3 regions of the Streptosporangium sp. G12 genome follow, and region 1 is predicted to be linked to each of the others. Evidence: predicted binding sites of a transcription regulator. Region 1 holds the regulator's gene; each other region holds the start of a gene.
The links. The regulator LexA, encoded in region 1, represses DNA repair genes until DNA is damaged. The targets are predictions, from matches to a motif close to TCGAACANNTGTTCGA.
Positions count from the first base shown of each region.

Region 1 (3,271 bases):
GGCCGAGGCGATCCGGAAGATCATTGAGGTGCTGAGCGAGCGGGGCACCGGACGGTTCACGGTCAACTTCCGGCTGCGCGACTGGCTGCTGTCCCGCCAGCGCTTCTGGGGCTGCCCGATCCCGATCATCCACTGCGCCGACTGCGGCGAGGTCCCCGTCCCCGACGACCAGCTGCCCGTCACCCTGCCCGACATGCGCGGCGAGGCCCTGGCACCCAAGGGCGTCTCCCCGCTGGCCTCGGCCGAGGACTGGGTGAACGTCTCCTGTCCCAAGTGCGGCGGCCCGGCCAAGCGCGACACCGACACGATGGACACCTTCGTCGACTCCTCGTGGTACTTCCTGCGCTACGTCGACCCGGCGTACGAGGACGGCCCGTTCGACGTCGAGCGCGTCCGCAGGTGGGGTCCGATCGACCAGTACATCGGCGGCGTCGAGCACGCCGTGCTGCACCTGCTGTACGCCAGGTTCTTCACCAAGGTCCTGCACGACATGGGGATGATCGACTTCGTCGAGCCCTTCACCCGCCTGCTGAACCAGGGGCAGGTCATCAACCAGGGCAAGGCGATGTCCAAGTCGCTGGGCAACGGCGTCGACCTGGGCCAGCAGATCGACGCCTACGGTGTCGACGCGGTCAGGCTGACCGTCGTCTTCGCTGGGCCGCCCGAGGAGGACATCGACTGGGCCGACGTCTCCCCGGCGGCGTCGCAGAAGTTCCTGGCCCGCGCGTTCCGGGTGATGGCCGAGGCCGGCGCGGCCTCGGCGCCCGGGGTGGACGTCACCGCCGGAGACCTGAACCTGCGCAAGGTCGTCCACCACACCATCGACGAGGTCACCAAGCTGGTCGACTCCCACCGCTTCAACGTCGCGGTGGCCCGCATGATGGAGCTGACGAGCGCGGCCCGCAAGGCCATCGACTCCGGGCCCGGCGCCGCCGACCCGGCGGTCAGGGAGGCCGCCGAGACCCTGGCGGTCATGCTGTCCCTGGTCGCGCCGTACGCGGCGGAGGAGGGCTGGGAGCGGCTGGGGCACTCCGCCTCGGTCGCCACCGCGGGCTGGCCGGTCGCCGATCCGGCACTGCTGGTCCAGGAGTCGGTCACCTGCGTCGTCCAGGTCGCGGGCAAGGTGCGCGACCGGCTGGAGGTCTCCCCGGAGATCTCCGAGGCGGACCTGGAGGCGCTGGCCCTGGCGTCGGAGAAGGTTCGGTCCTTCCTGTCCGGGGAGCCGCGAAAGGTGATCGTCCGCGCGCCCAAGCTGGTCAACATCGTCCCCTAGGCGGCCGGGGAAGCCCTGAGAACGCCGGATGGGCGGTATCCCGTGTCGGGACACCGCCCATCCGGCGTGTCGCGCGTCCTCCGGCGTGTCGCGTGGAGGCCGGAGGCGCGTGGTATGGAACTCGCCTCGGGACGACGTGTTTCGAAACTCGCTCAGCAGGCGCGGAGAAGAACGGTCCGGAGCTCGCCCCGGAACGCTCGCGTCAGAGCTTGCGGAGGACCGCGACGACCTTGCCGAGCACGGTGGCCTCGTCACCCGGGATCGGGTCGTAGTTGGGGTTGTGCGGGACCAGCCAGACATGGCCGTCTCTGCGCTTGAAGGTCTTGACCGTGGCCTCACCGTCGATCATCGCCGCGACCACGTCGCCGTTGTCGGCGACCGGCTGCTGGCGTACGACCACCCAGTCGCCGTTGGCGATGGCGGCCTCGATCATCGAGTCACCGGTCACCTGGAGGAGGAAGAGGGTGCCCTCGCCGACAAGCTGCTTGGGCAGGGCGAAGACGTCCTCGATGCTCTCCTCGGCGAGGATGGGACCACCGGCGGCGATCCGGCCCACCAGGGGGACGTAGGCGGCGGTCGGGCGGCTGACCGGGGCCTCGTCCTCGCCGGAGTCGGGATCCACCCACAGCACGGGCTCGCCGGGAAGGCGGACCTCCAGGGCGCGGGGGCGGTGCGGATCACGCCGCAGGTAGCCCTTGCGTTGCAAAGCCGTCAGCTGGTGCGACACGCTGGAGGTGCTGGTGAGCTGCACCGCCTCACCGATCTCCCGCATGGACGGCGGGTAACCGCGCTGCTGCACGGAATCGCGGATCACCTCAAGGATCTTCCGCTGCCTGGGGGTGAGGCCAAGGGAGTCACGCCTTCGCACCGCCAGGTCGCTGGCGGCCGAACCGTTCTCGTTGTGCTGGCTCATACGAACTCCTCGCCTCCCGGTCTGTATTTAACACGTCGCACACAGCGACCATACCTCGGCCGAAGATCATATTCAAACAATTGTTCGAATGTCCTCGAAATCGGCGACGCCGTGGTGTACAACATCGTACGGGAGTTCGATCGACATCGTGTTCGATTCGCCGATCTTTCTTCGACATGTGTTCGGCCAGGTCGAGGGGATGGGGGTCACCATGAAACCGACCACGACGACACCGCGATCCAGGACCGTGCCGGCATCCCGGGCGGCGCGGCGCTCACCGGAGGCGCCGCGCCTGCGGCTCGTGCCGCCCCCGCGACCGGAGCCGGAGCCGGAGGTCGCGCGAAGGTCCGAGGCGGGGCCCGGGCCGGGGTCCGGGCGGGGGTCGGCGCCGGTGTCGGGACCGCTGCCGGGGCCGCGCCCCGGCCGTGGGCCGGGGCGGAGGTCCGGGCAGGGCCTCGAGCGGGTGTCCGAGCGGGCGTCTGGGCGCGAATCCGGACAGGCGGCCGCCCGTGAGCCGGGGCGGAGGTCCGGGCAGGGGTCCCGGCCGGGGGCCGAGCGGCTGTCCGGGCGTGAATCCGGGCAGGGGTCCGGCCGGGAGTCCGGGCGGTCGTCCGGGCGCGAGCGGAGACGGCGACCCGGTCGCGAGCCGGGCCGGAGGCCTGGCCGTGAGCCGGAGCGGGGGCTCGGGAGCGGATCCGGGCCGAGGAGGGCGCCGGGATCGGCGGTGGCGCCCGTGGTGCGGGCCCGCCGTTCCGGCGTCGCCCGTCCGTCGTCCGTCCGGCGGCCACTCCGGCTCACCAGGCGTGGAAGGATTGTGGCGGTGACGGTGCTCGCGCTCCTCACCCTGGGGGTGCTCTGGATCGGCGGGCGCATCGACATGGCCTCGGCGGGCGGGCGACCGGACCTTGAGGGCCTTCCCCGGATCACGGTGCACGCGGGCGACACGCTGTGGGAGATCGCGGACGCGTTGACGGAGGAGGCCGACGCCGGCCCGATGGTCCGTCGTGTCATGGACCTGAACGGGCTGTCCGGCTCGACGGTCCGGCCGGGGACCCGGCTCTATCTCCCCGAGGGCCTCGTCCGCT
Region 1 is NZ_JBRIQO010000005.1:313,895-317,165, reverse strand. Features, by position in the region: gene leuS (leucine--tRNA ligase) at 1-1,273, shown strand, start outside; gene lexA (transcriptional repressor LexA) at 1,476-2,186, opposite strand; gene ACVCAG_RS10485 (LysM peptidoglycan-binding domain-containing protein) at 3,007-3,271, shown strand, end outside.

Region 2 (3,271 bases), on a different contig from region 1:
TGCCCAGCCAGGTGTCGACCAGGGTCCTGACCGGCGCGGGGTGGCCGATCGGGGCGACGCCGCCGATGACCTGGCCGGTGGCCGCCCGTACGAAGGCGGGGTCGGCGCGCCGCACCTTCGCCACGCCGGCGGTCCTGGCGATCAGGTCGGTGTCGACCCGGTGGGCTCCGCTGGTCAGCACCAGGAGCGGCTCGCCGTCGGCCTCGAATATCAGGCTGTTGGCGATGGCGCCGACCTCGCAGCCGAGCTGCGCGGCCGCGGTGGCGGCGGTCGGGGTGGCCTCCGCGAAGACGACGATCTCGCCGGGGACGCCGTGCTCGCGCAGGACGGCGGCGACCTTCTCGATGTTCGGATGCAACTTTTCTGGCACGCGGCCACTCTAAACAGATTGACCGTTGATTGCCGCTTTATAACCGGCGGCCTGCACGGGGAACCCGTGCGCTATGGTCCCTTGACCTGATCCATAGTGATATGAGGAGTTGATTGAAAGTGGGGGTTGGACAGCGGCAGGGAGTGGCCGCGCTGATGACGGCGGGGGCCGTGCTCCTCTCTTCCGCGGGCGTCACCCTTTTCGCGGGCGCCGCCGCGGCCCAGACCTCGGCCTCCCCGGCCGTCTCGGCCGTGACGGCGACGGGGGCGAGCCCGTTCGTCGCACCGGGCAAGACGCTCAAGCTCGGCGCGAAGGGCGCCGCGGTGAAGGTGCTCCAGACCCGGCTGGCCGAGCTCGGCTACGCCCCGGGCAGGATCGACGGCCGCTACGGCGGGGCGACCCTGGCGGCGGTCTGGGCCTTCCAGAAGGTCAACGGCGTCACCCCGACCAGCACCGTGGCGCGCAGGACCTGGGCCGCCCTGGAGGCCCCGCTGGCGCCGAAGGTGCTCGTGCCCAACGGGAAGCCGACCCGGGTGGAGGTCAACCTCGCCAAGCAGGTGATGGTCCTCTACGTCGGCGGTGTGGTGAAACTGGTCAGCCACACCTCCTCCGGCAGCGGGATCTCCTACTGCGAGACGGCCACCTGGGAGGGCAGGGCCCAGCGGTTCTGCGGCGACGCCCGCACGCCGACGGGCGACTACAAGACCACCTGGCGCAGGGACGGCTGGCACAAGTCCTACCTCGGCCAGCTCTACAACCCGATCTTCTTCAACGGGGGCATCGCCTTCCACGGCGCGCTGTCGGTGCCGCTGGCGCCCGCCTCCCACGGCTGCGTACGGCTGCCGATGCACGTGGCGGAGGTCCTTCCCGGTCTGCTCGGTACGGGAGTGCCGGTGCACGTCCGAGGCAGGTTCGCCCGGTAGGGCGGAGGGACGGGCGATCCGGCGGGCGTGACCCCGCCGGTCGTGAACCGGGGCCCCGGGAGACGGCGATCTCCCGGGGCCCTTTCGCGTGCCCGCACGCACCGATCTCCCCGGACTCGCGTGTGCCCTCACATACCCGAAGATCGAACTTTTGTTCGCCGTTTTACTTGACAGTATTAGTGATCGAATTTATGTTCGATGTGATGGCACGGGGCTCGCGGCTCGTGTCCGAGGGCGGCCGATCCGGTCCACGTCGTCGGCGGAGACGATCGGGCCAGGTCAGGACGGGCGGGGAGAGGGGAAGCTCCTCGTCCGGCCGTCCGGTGGATTTGTCGGTGGGGTCTGCGAGTGTGATACCACCGGCGAAAACGCCGGAGCCGCTTGCGACCAAGGAGGCTGAAGCACTATGACCCCTCGGCTCAGCGATTCCGGTGGGCCCCGGTTGTCCCCCACGGTGCGGGCGCACCTCTCAGACGCGCGCGACTGCCTCGAAGAGGCCGCCGCCGCCCGGACTTCCGCCGCGCGTTACGTCGCGGCCCATCTCGCCGCGCTCAGGGCGGCCGCTGCCGTCCTGGCGGCCCGTCCCCGTCCGATGGAGGGCCGCAGGAGGCGCAGGCTGCGCAGCGCCTGGGAAATGCTGCCCGAGGCCGAGCCCCGCCTGGCCGAGTGGGCACCCTACTTCGAGACGAGCGCGGCCAAGCGGGCCGCCGCCGAGGCGGGCCTGACCCGCACGGTGTCCTCACGAGACGCCGAGGAGCTCATCTCCGAGGCGGAGCGTTTCGTCACCGCCGTGGAGAAGCTGCTCGGCGTGCCGAGCCAGCCCATGCTCCCCGGCCAGGTCCCCCTAGCCGGTTAGAGCCGGAGCGGCCTCCCACCCGGGGTCGCCGCCCGGGCTCACCGGCGCCGTCCCCGTACGTCTCCGTGCCCACCGGTCCTCCCGGGCGGGGCACGGAGACGTACGGGGACGTTTTTCGCGTCGCCTGCCCCTCGCGTCGCCTGACCTCGCGTCGCCCGTCCATCGCGCCACCCGCCCAGGGCGCCCCCGGGCCGCCCTCACCCCGTCCGTTCTCACGCCGCCGCCGTGGAGTTCTGGCGGGCGGCGCGGTGACGTAGCAGGAGCATGGCGGCGTCGTCGCTCAGCGGCCTGCCCACGTGGTCGAGCAGGTCGGCGCGGAGGGCGTCCAGCGAGCCCTGGGGGTCGTCGCCGTCCAGCAGGTGCGCCCGCTCCAGCAGCGGGTAGAACTCGCCGGTCCCGTCGCGCGCCTCGATGACCCCGTCGGTGTAGAAGAGCACCTGGTCGCCCGGCTCGAACGGGATGTGGTGCGGCTGCGGCTCACTGGCCTTGAGGGCGCTCATGCCCAGCGGGAGCGCCTCGTCCGGCGGGTCGGCGAACCAGATCGCGCCCTCGGCGTCGAGCACCATGGGCGCCGGATGGCCGCAGTTGATGACGGTGATGGTGGAACCGCCGCTGATCTCGGCCAGCACGGCGGTCACGAACTGCTCGCCGGACAGCTCGCGGGTCAGGGCGTTCTCCAGGCGCGCCACGACGCCCTGGAGCGTCCTCTCGTCGTGGGCCGCCTCCCGGAAGGCCCCGAGCACCACGGCGGCCGTCTCCACGGCCTCCAGGCCCTTGCCCTGGACGTCTCCCACGATGATCCGAACCCCGTGCGGGGTGGTGACGACCTCGTACAGGTCGCCGCCGATCCTGGCCTCCGCCGTGGCGGAGGTGTACGAGACGGCCACGCCGATGCCCGGTCCCGCGCGGCGGGGCACCGGGCGCAGCAGCACCCGCTGGGCGGCCTCGGCCACCGAGCGCACGTCGGCGAGCTGGTGTTCGTGGCGCAGCCGCCCGGCGCTGGCCAGCACGCTGGCCACGGTGACGCCGAGAATGGCGAGGAGGGTGATGTCGGTGCGGGGCATCCAGAGGATGTCGTTGTAGGCGCCGAGCGCGAAGCACAGCACCAGGGCGACGACGCCG
Region 2 is NZ_JBRIQO010000001.1:622,744-626,014, reverse strand. Features, by position in the region: gene ACVCAG_RS02620 (YbaK/EbsC family protein) at 1-370, opposite strand, end outside; gene ACVCAG_RS02615 (L,D-transpeptidase family protein) at 490-1,293, shown strand; gene ACVCAG_RS02610 (SAV_6107 family HEPN domain-containing protein) at 1,700-2,149, shown strand; gene ACVCAG_RS02605 (SpoIIE family protein phosphatase) at 2,362-3,271, opposite strand, start outside.
Region 2: ACVCAG_RS02610 (SAV_6107 family HEPN domain-containing protein) is a predicted target of LexA. The motif match lies at 1,437-1,452, and genes of this name have one in related genera.

Region 3 (3,271 bases), on a different contig from region 1:
TCTCGGGTTGTCTGCGAGGTTTGTCCGCGTGGTCAAGGGCATATCACGCGGACAATGGGCAATCCTGACCTGATCTTTGCCGTGGCGGGGGTCGCCGCGCTGCTCGCGGCCACGCTGCCGCGGCTCCTCAACCGCCGTCCCTTCTCGCTCCCGCTGGCCTGCCTGCTGGGCGGCCTCCTCCTCTACGCCCTGCCCCTGGAGCTGCCCGATCCCGATCCGGTGGCTCACCGGGCGCTGGTCGAGCACGCCACCGAGATCTGCGTGCTGATCTCGCTCATGGGCGCCGGGCTGGCCATCAACCGGCCCTTCGGGCGGCACGACTGGTCCTCGACCTGGCGCCTGCTGGGGTGGACGCTCCCGCTGACCGTCCTCGCCGTGGCCGCCGCGGCGTACGGCCTGCTCGGCTGGCCCCTGGCCGCGGCGCTGCTACTGGGCGCGGTGCTCGCGCCGACCGACCCGGTGCTCGCCTCCGACGTGCAGGTCGGCGAGCCCGTCGACTCGGAGAAGGCCGACGACGAGGTCCGCTTCACCCTCACCTCCGAGGCGGGCCTCAACGACGGCCTGGCCTTCCCCCTGGTGTACGCCGCGATCGCGCTGGCCGTCAGCGGGGGTGTCGGCTGGATCGCCGAGTGGACGCTGGTGGACCTGCTCTACCGGTGCGCCGCGGGCGTGGTGTGCGGCCTGCTGATCGGCAAGGGACTGGGGCGGCTCTTCTTCCGCGCCCAGAAGTCCGACCTGCGGCTGGCCGAGCACCGCGACGGCTTCGTGGCGCTGGCCGCGACGTTCCTGGCCTACGGCCTCACCGAGCTGGTGCACGGCTACGGCTTCATCGCGGTGTTCGTGACCGCCTGCACCATCAGGGCGGCCGAGCGCAGCCACGGCTACAACGGGGTGCTGCACGGCTTCATCGAGCAGCTCGAGCGGCTGTTCACCGCCTGGCTGATCATGCTGCTCGGCGGTTTCGTCGCGATGGGCGGCCTGTCCGCGCTCACCTGGCGGGGTGCCGCGGTCGGCCTCCTGCTGCTGCTGGTCATCCGGCCGCTGACCGGCTGGCTCGCCGAGCTGGGCGGCAGGGCGGGGCCGCGCGAGCGCGTCGCGACGGCGTTCTTCGGCATCCGCGGCATCGGCTCGCTGTTCTACCTCGCCTACGCCCTCGGCCAGGCCGACTTCGGCGTGCCCGCCGAGGAGCTCTGGGCCGTGGTCGCCTTCACCGTGCTGGCCTCCCTGGCCATCCACGGGATCTCGGCCTCGCCGGTGATGAACCGCCTGGACCGGCTGCGCGACAAGAAGAGCGACGAGGACGCCGAGGACGCGGAACCCGCCGCCCAGCACCTGTGAGCCCGGGACCCGCTCGCGGCTGCTCCGGCGGGCCGGGGAAGAGCCGTGCGCGGGCCGCTCCCACGCGGTAGAGTCTGCCACCGAACAGGTGTTCGGCGAGCGGAGGCGTGTCGGTGCGGTTGCCCGAGTTGCGGGTGATGGGGGTCGATCCCGGGCTTACCCGATGCGGGCTCGGCGCCGTCGAGGGGAGGCCCGGCGCGCCGCTGAGCCTGGTCAAGGTCGGGGTCGTCCGCACCCCCGCCGACGACGAGATCGGCGCCCGGCTGGTGGCGATCGAGGCGGGCATCGAGCGGTGGCTCGACGAGGTCCGGCCCGACGCGGTGGCCGTGGAGCGGGTCTTCGCCCAGCACAACCTCAGGACCGTGATGGGCACCGCGCAGGCCTCCGCCGTGGCGATCCTGTGCGCGTCCCGCAGGGGCCTGCCGGTCGCGCTGCACACGCCGTCCGAGGTCAAGGCCGCCATCACCGGCAGCGGCACGGCCGACAAGCAGCAGGTCGGCACGATGGTGACCCGGCTGCTGCGGCTGGACGCCATGCCCAAGCCCGCCGACGCCGCCGACGCGCTCGCCCTCGCGATCTGCCACGTGTGGCGGGGCGGGGCCCAGAGCAGGCTGGCCGAGGCCGCCGCGAAGGCGGCGGGCGCCACCACCACCCCCGCCGCCTACTTCCGAGGCCGTGGCAGGGCCGGACACCCGAGAGGAACCGCGAAGTGATCGCCTCGGTGCGAGGGCAGGTGACCGCGATCACCGCTGACGGGGCGGTCGTCGAGGTCGGCGGGGTGGGGGTCCTCGTGCACTGCACGCCGGGCACGCTGGCGACGCTCAGGACGGGCGAGGAGGCCAGGCTCGCCACCTCGCTGGTGGTCCGCGAGGAGTCGCTCACCCTGTTCGGCTTCGTCACCGACGACGAGCGCGGCATCTTCGAGATGCTGCAGACGGCGAGCGGGGTCGGCCCCAAGGTCGCCCTGGCGATGCTGGCCGTGCACACTCCCAACGCGCTCCGGGTGGCGGTGGCCTCCGCCGACGTCAAGGCGCTGACGAGGGTCCCCGGGGTGGGCCCGAAGGGCGCCCAGCGGATCATCGTCGACCTCAAGAACAAGCTCGGCACGCCGGAGGAGGCCGTCAGCGCCGCGCTCGACGGCCGCGCCGCCGCGCCCGCCTGGCGCGCCCAGGTCCACTCCGGGCTGGTCGGTCTGGGCTATTCGGGGAGAGACGCCGACGAGGCGGTCGCCACCGTCGAGCCGCAGGCCGCCGCCGAGCTGGCCGAGGGCCGCACCCCGCAGGTCGCGGCCCTGCTCAAGGCCGCGCTCCGCGCGCTGAGCGTGCGATGAGGGGCGAGCGCGCCGTACGGGACGTGTGCCGGGAGACGGTGGGCGGGGCCGCCACGCGGTGCCCGAAGGGGCTCCGGCGGTTCCGCCGCGCGGCGAGCAGGGGAGGGGCGGCGTGAGTTCCGACCGTGATCTGGTGTCGCCGGACGCCGAGGGCGACGAGAGATACATCGAGGCGGCGCTGCGGCCCAAGCGGCTGGAGGAGTTCATCGGCCAGACGCGGGTGCGCGAGCAGCTGTCGCTGGTGCTGCAGAGCGCGCTGCGGCGCAACCGGCCGCCGGACCACGTGCTGATGAGCGGCGGGCCCGGGCTGGGCAAGACGACCCTCTCCATGATCATCGCGACCGAGCTCTCCGTGCCCCTCAGGATCACCTCGGGGCCCGCGCTGGAGCGGGCCGGCGACCTCGCGGCGATCCTGTCGACCCTCTCCGAGGGCGAGGTCCTGTTCATCGACGAGATCCACCGGATGGCCAGGCCCGCCGAGGAGATGCTCTACCTCGCGATGGAGGACTTCCGCGTCGACATCGTGGTGGGCAAGGGTCCCGGGGCGACCGCGATCCCGCTGGAGATCGCCCCGTTCACCCTGGTCGGCGCCACCACCCGGGC
Region 3 is NZ_JBRIQO010000001.1:47,739-51,009, reverse strand. Features, by position in the region: gene ACVCAG_RS00225 (cation:proton antiporter) at 55-1,338, shown strand; gene ruvC (crossover junction endodeoxyribonuclease RuvC) at 1,467-2,051, shown strand; gene ruvA (Holliday junction branch migration protein RuvA) at 2,048-2,668, shown strand; gene ruvB (Holliday junction branch migration DNA helicase RuvB) at 2,781-3,271, shown strand, end outside.
Region 3: ruvC (crossover junction endodeoxyribonuclease RuvC) is a predicted target of LexA. The motif match lies at 1,419-1,434, and genes of this name have one in related genera.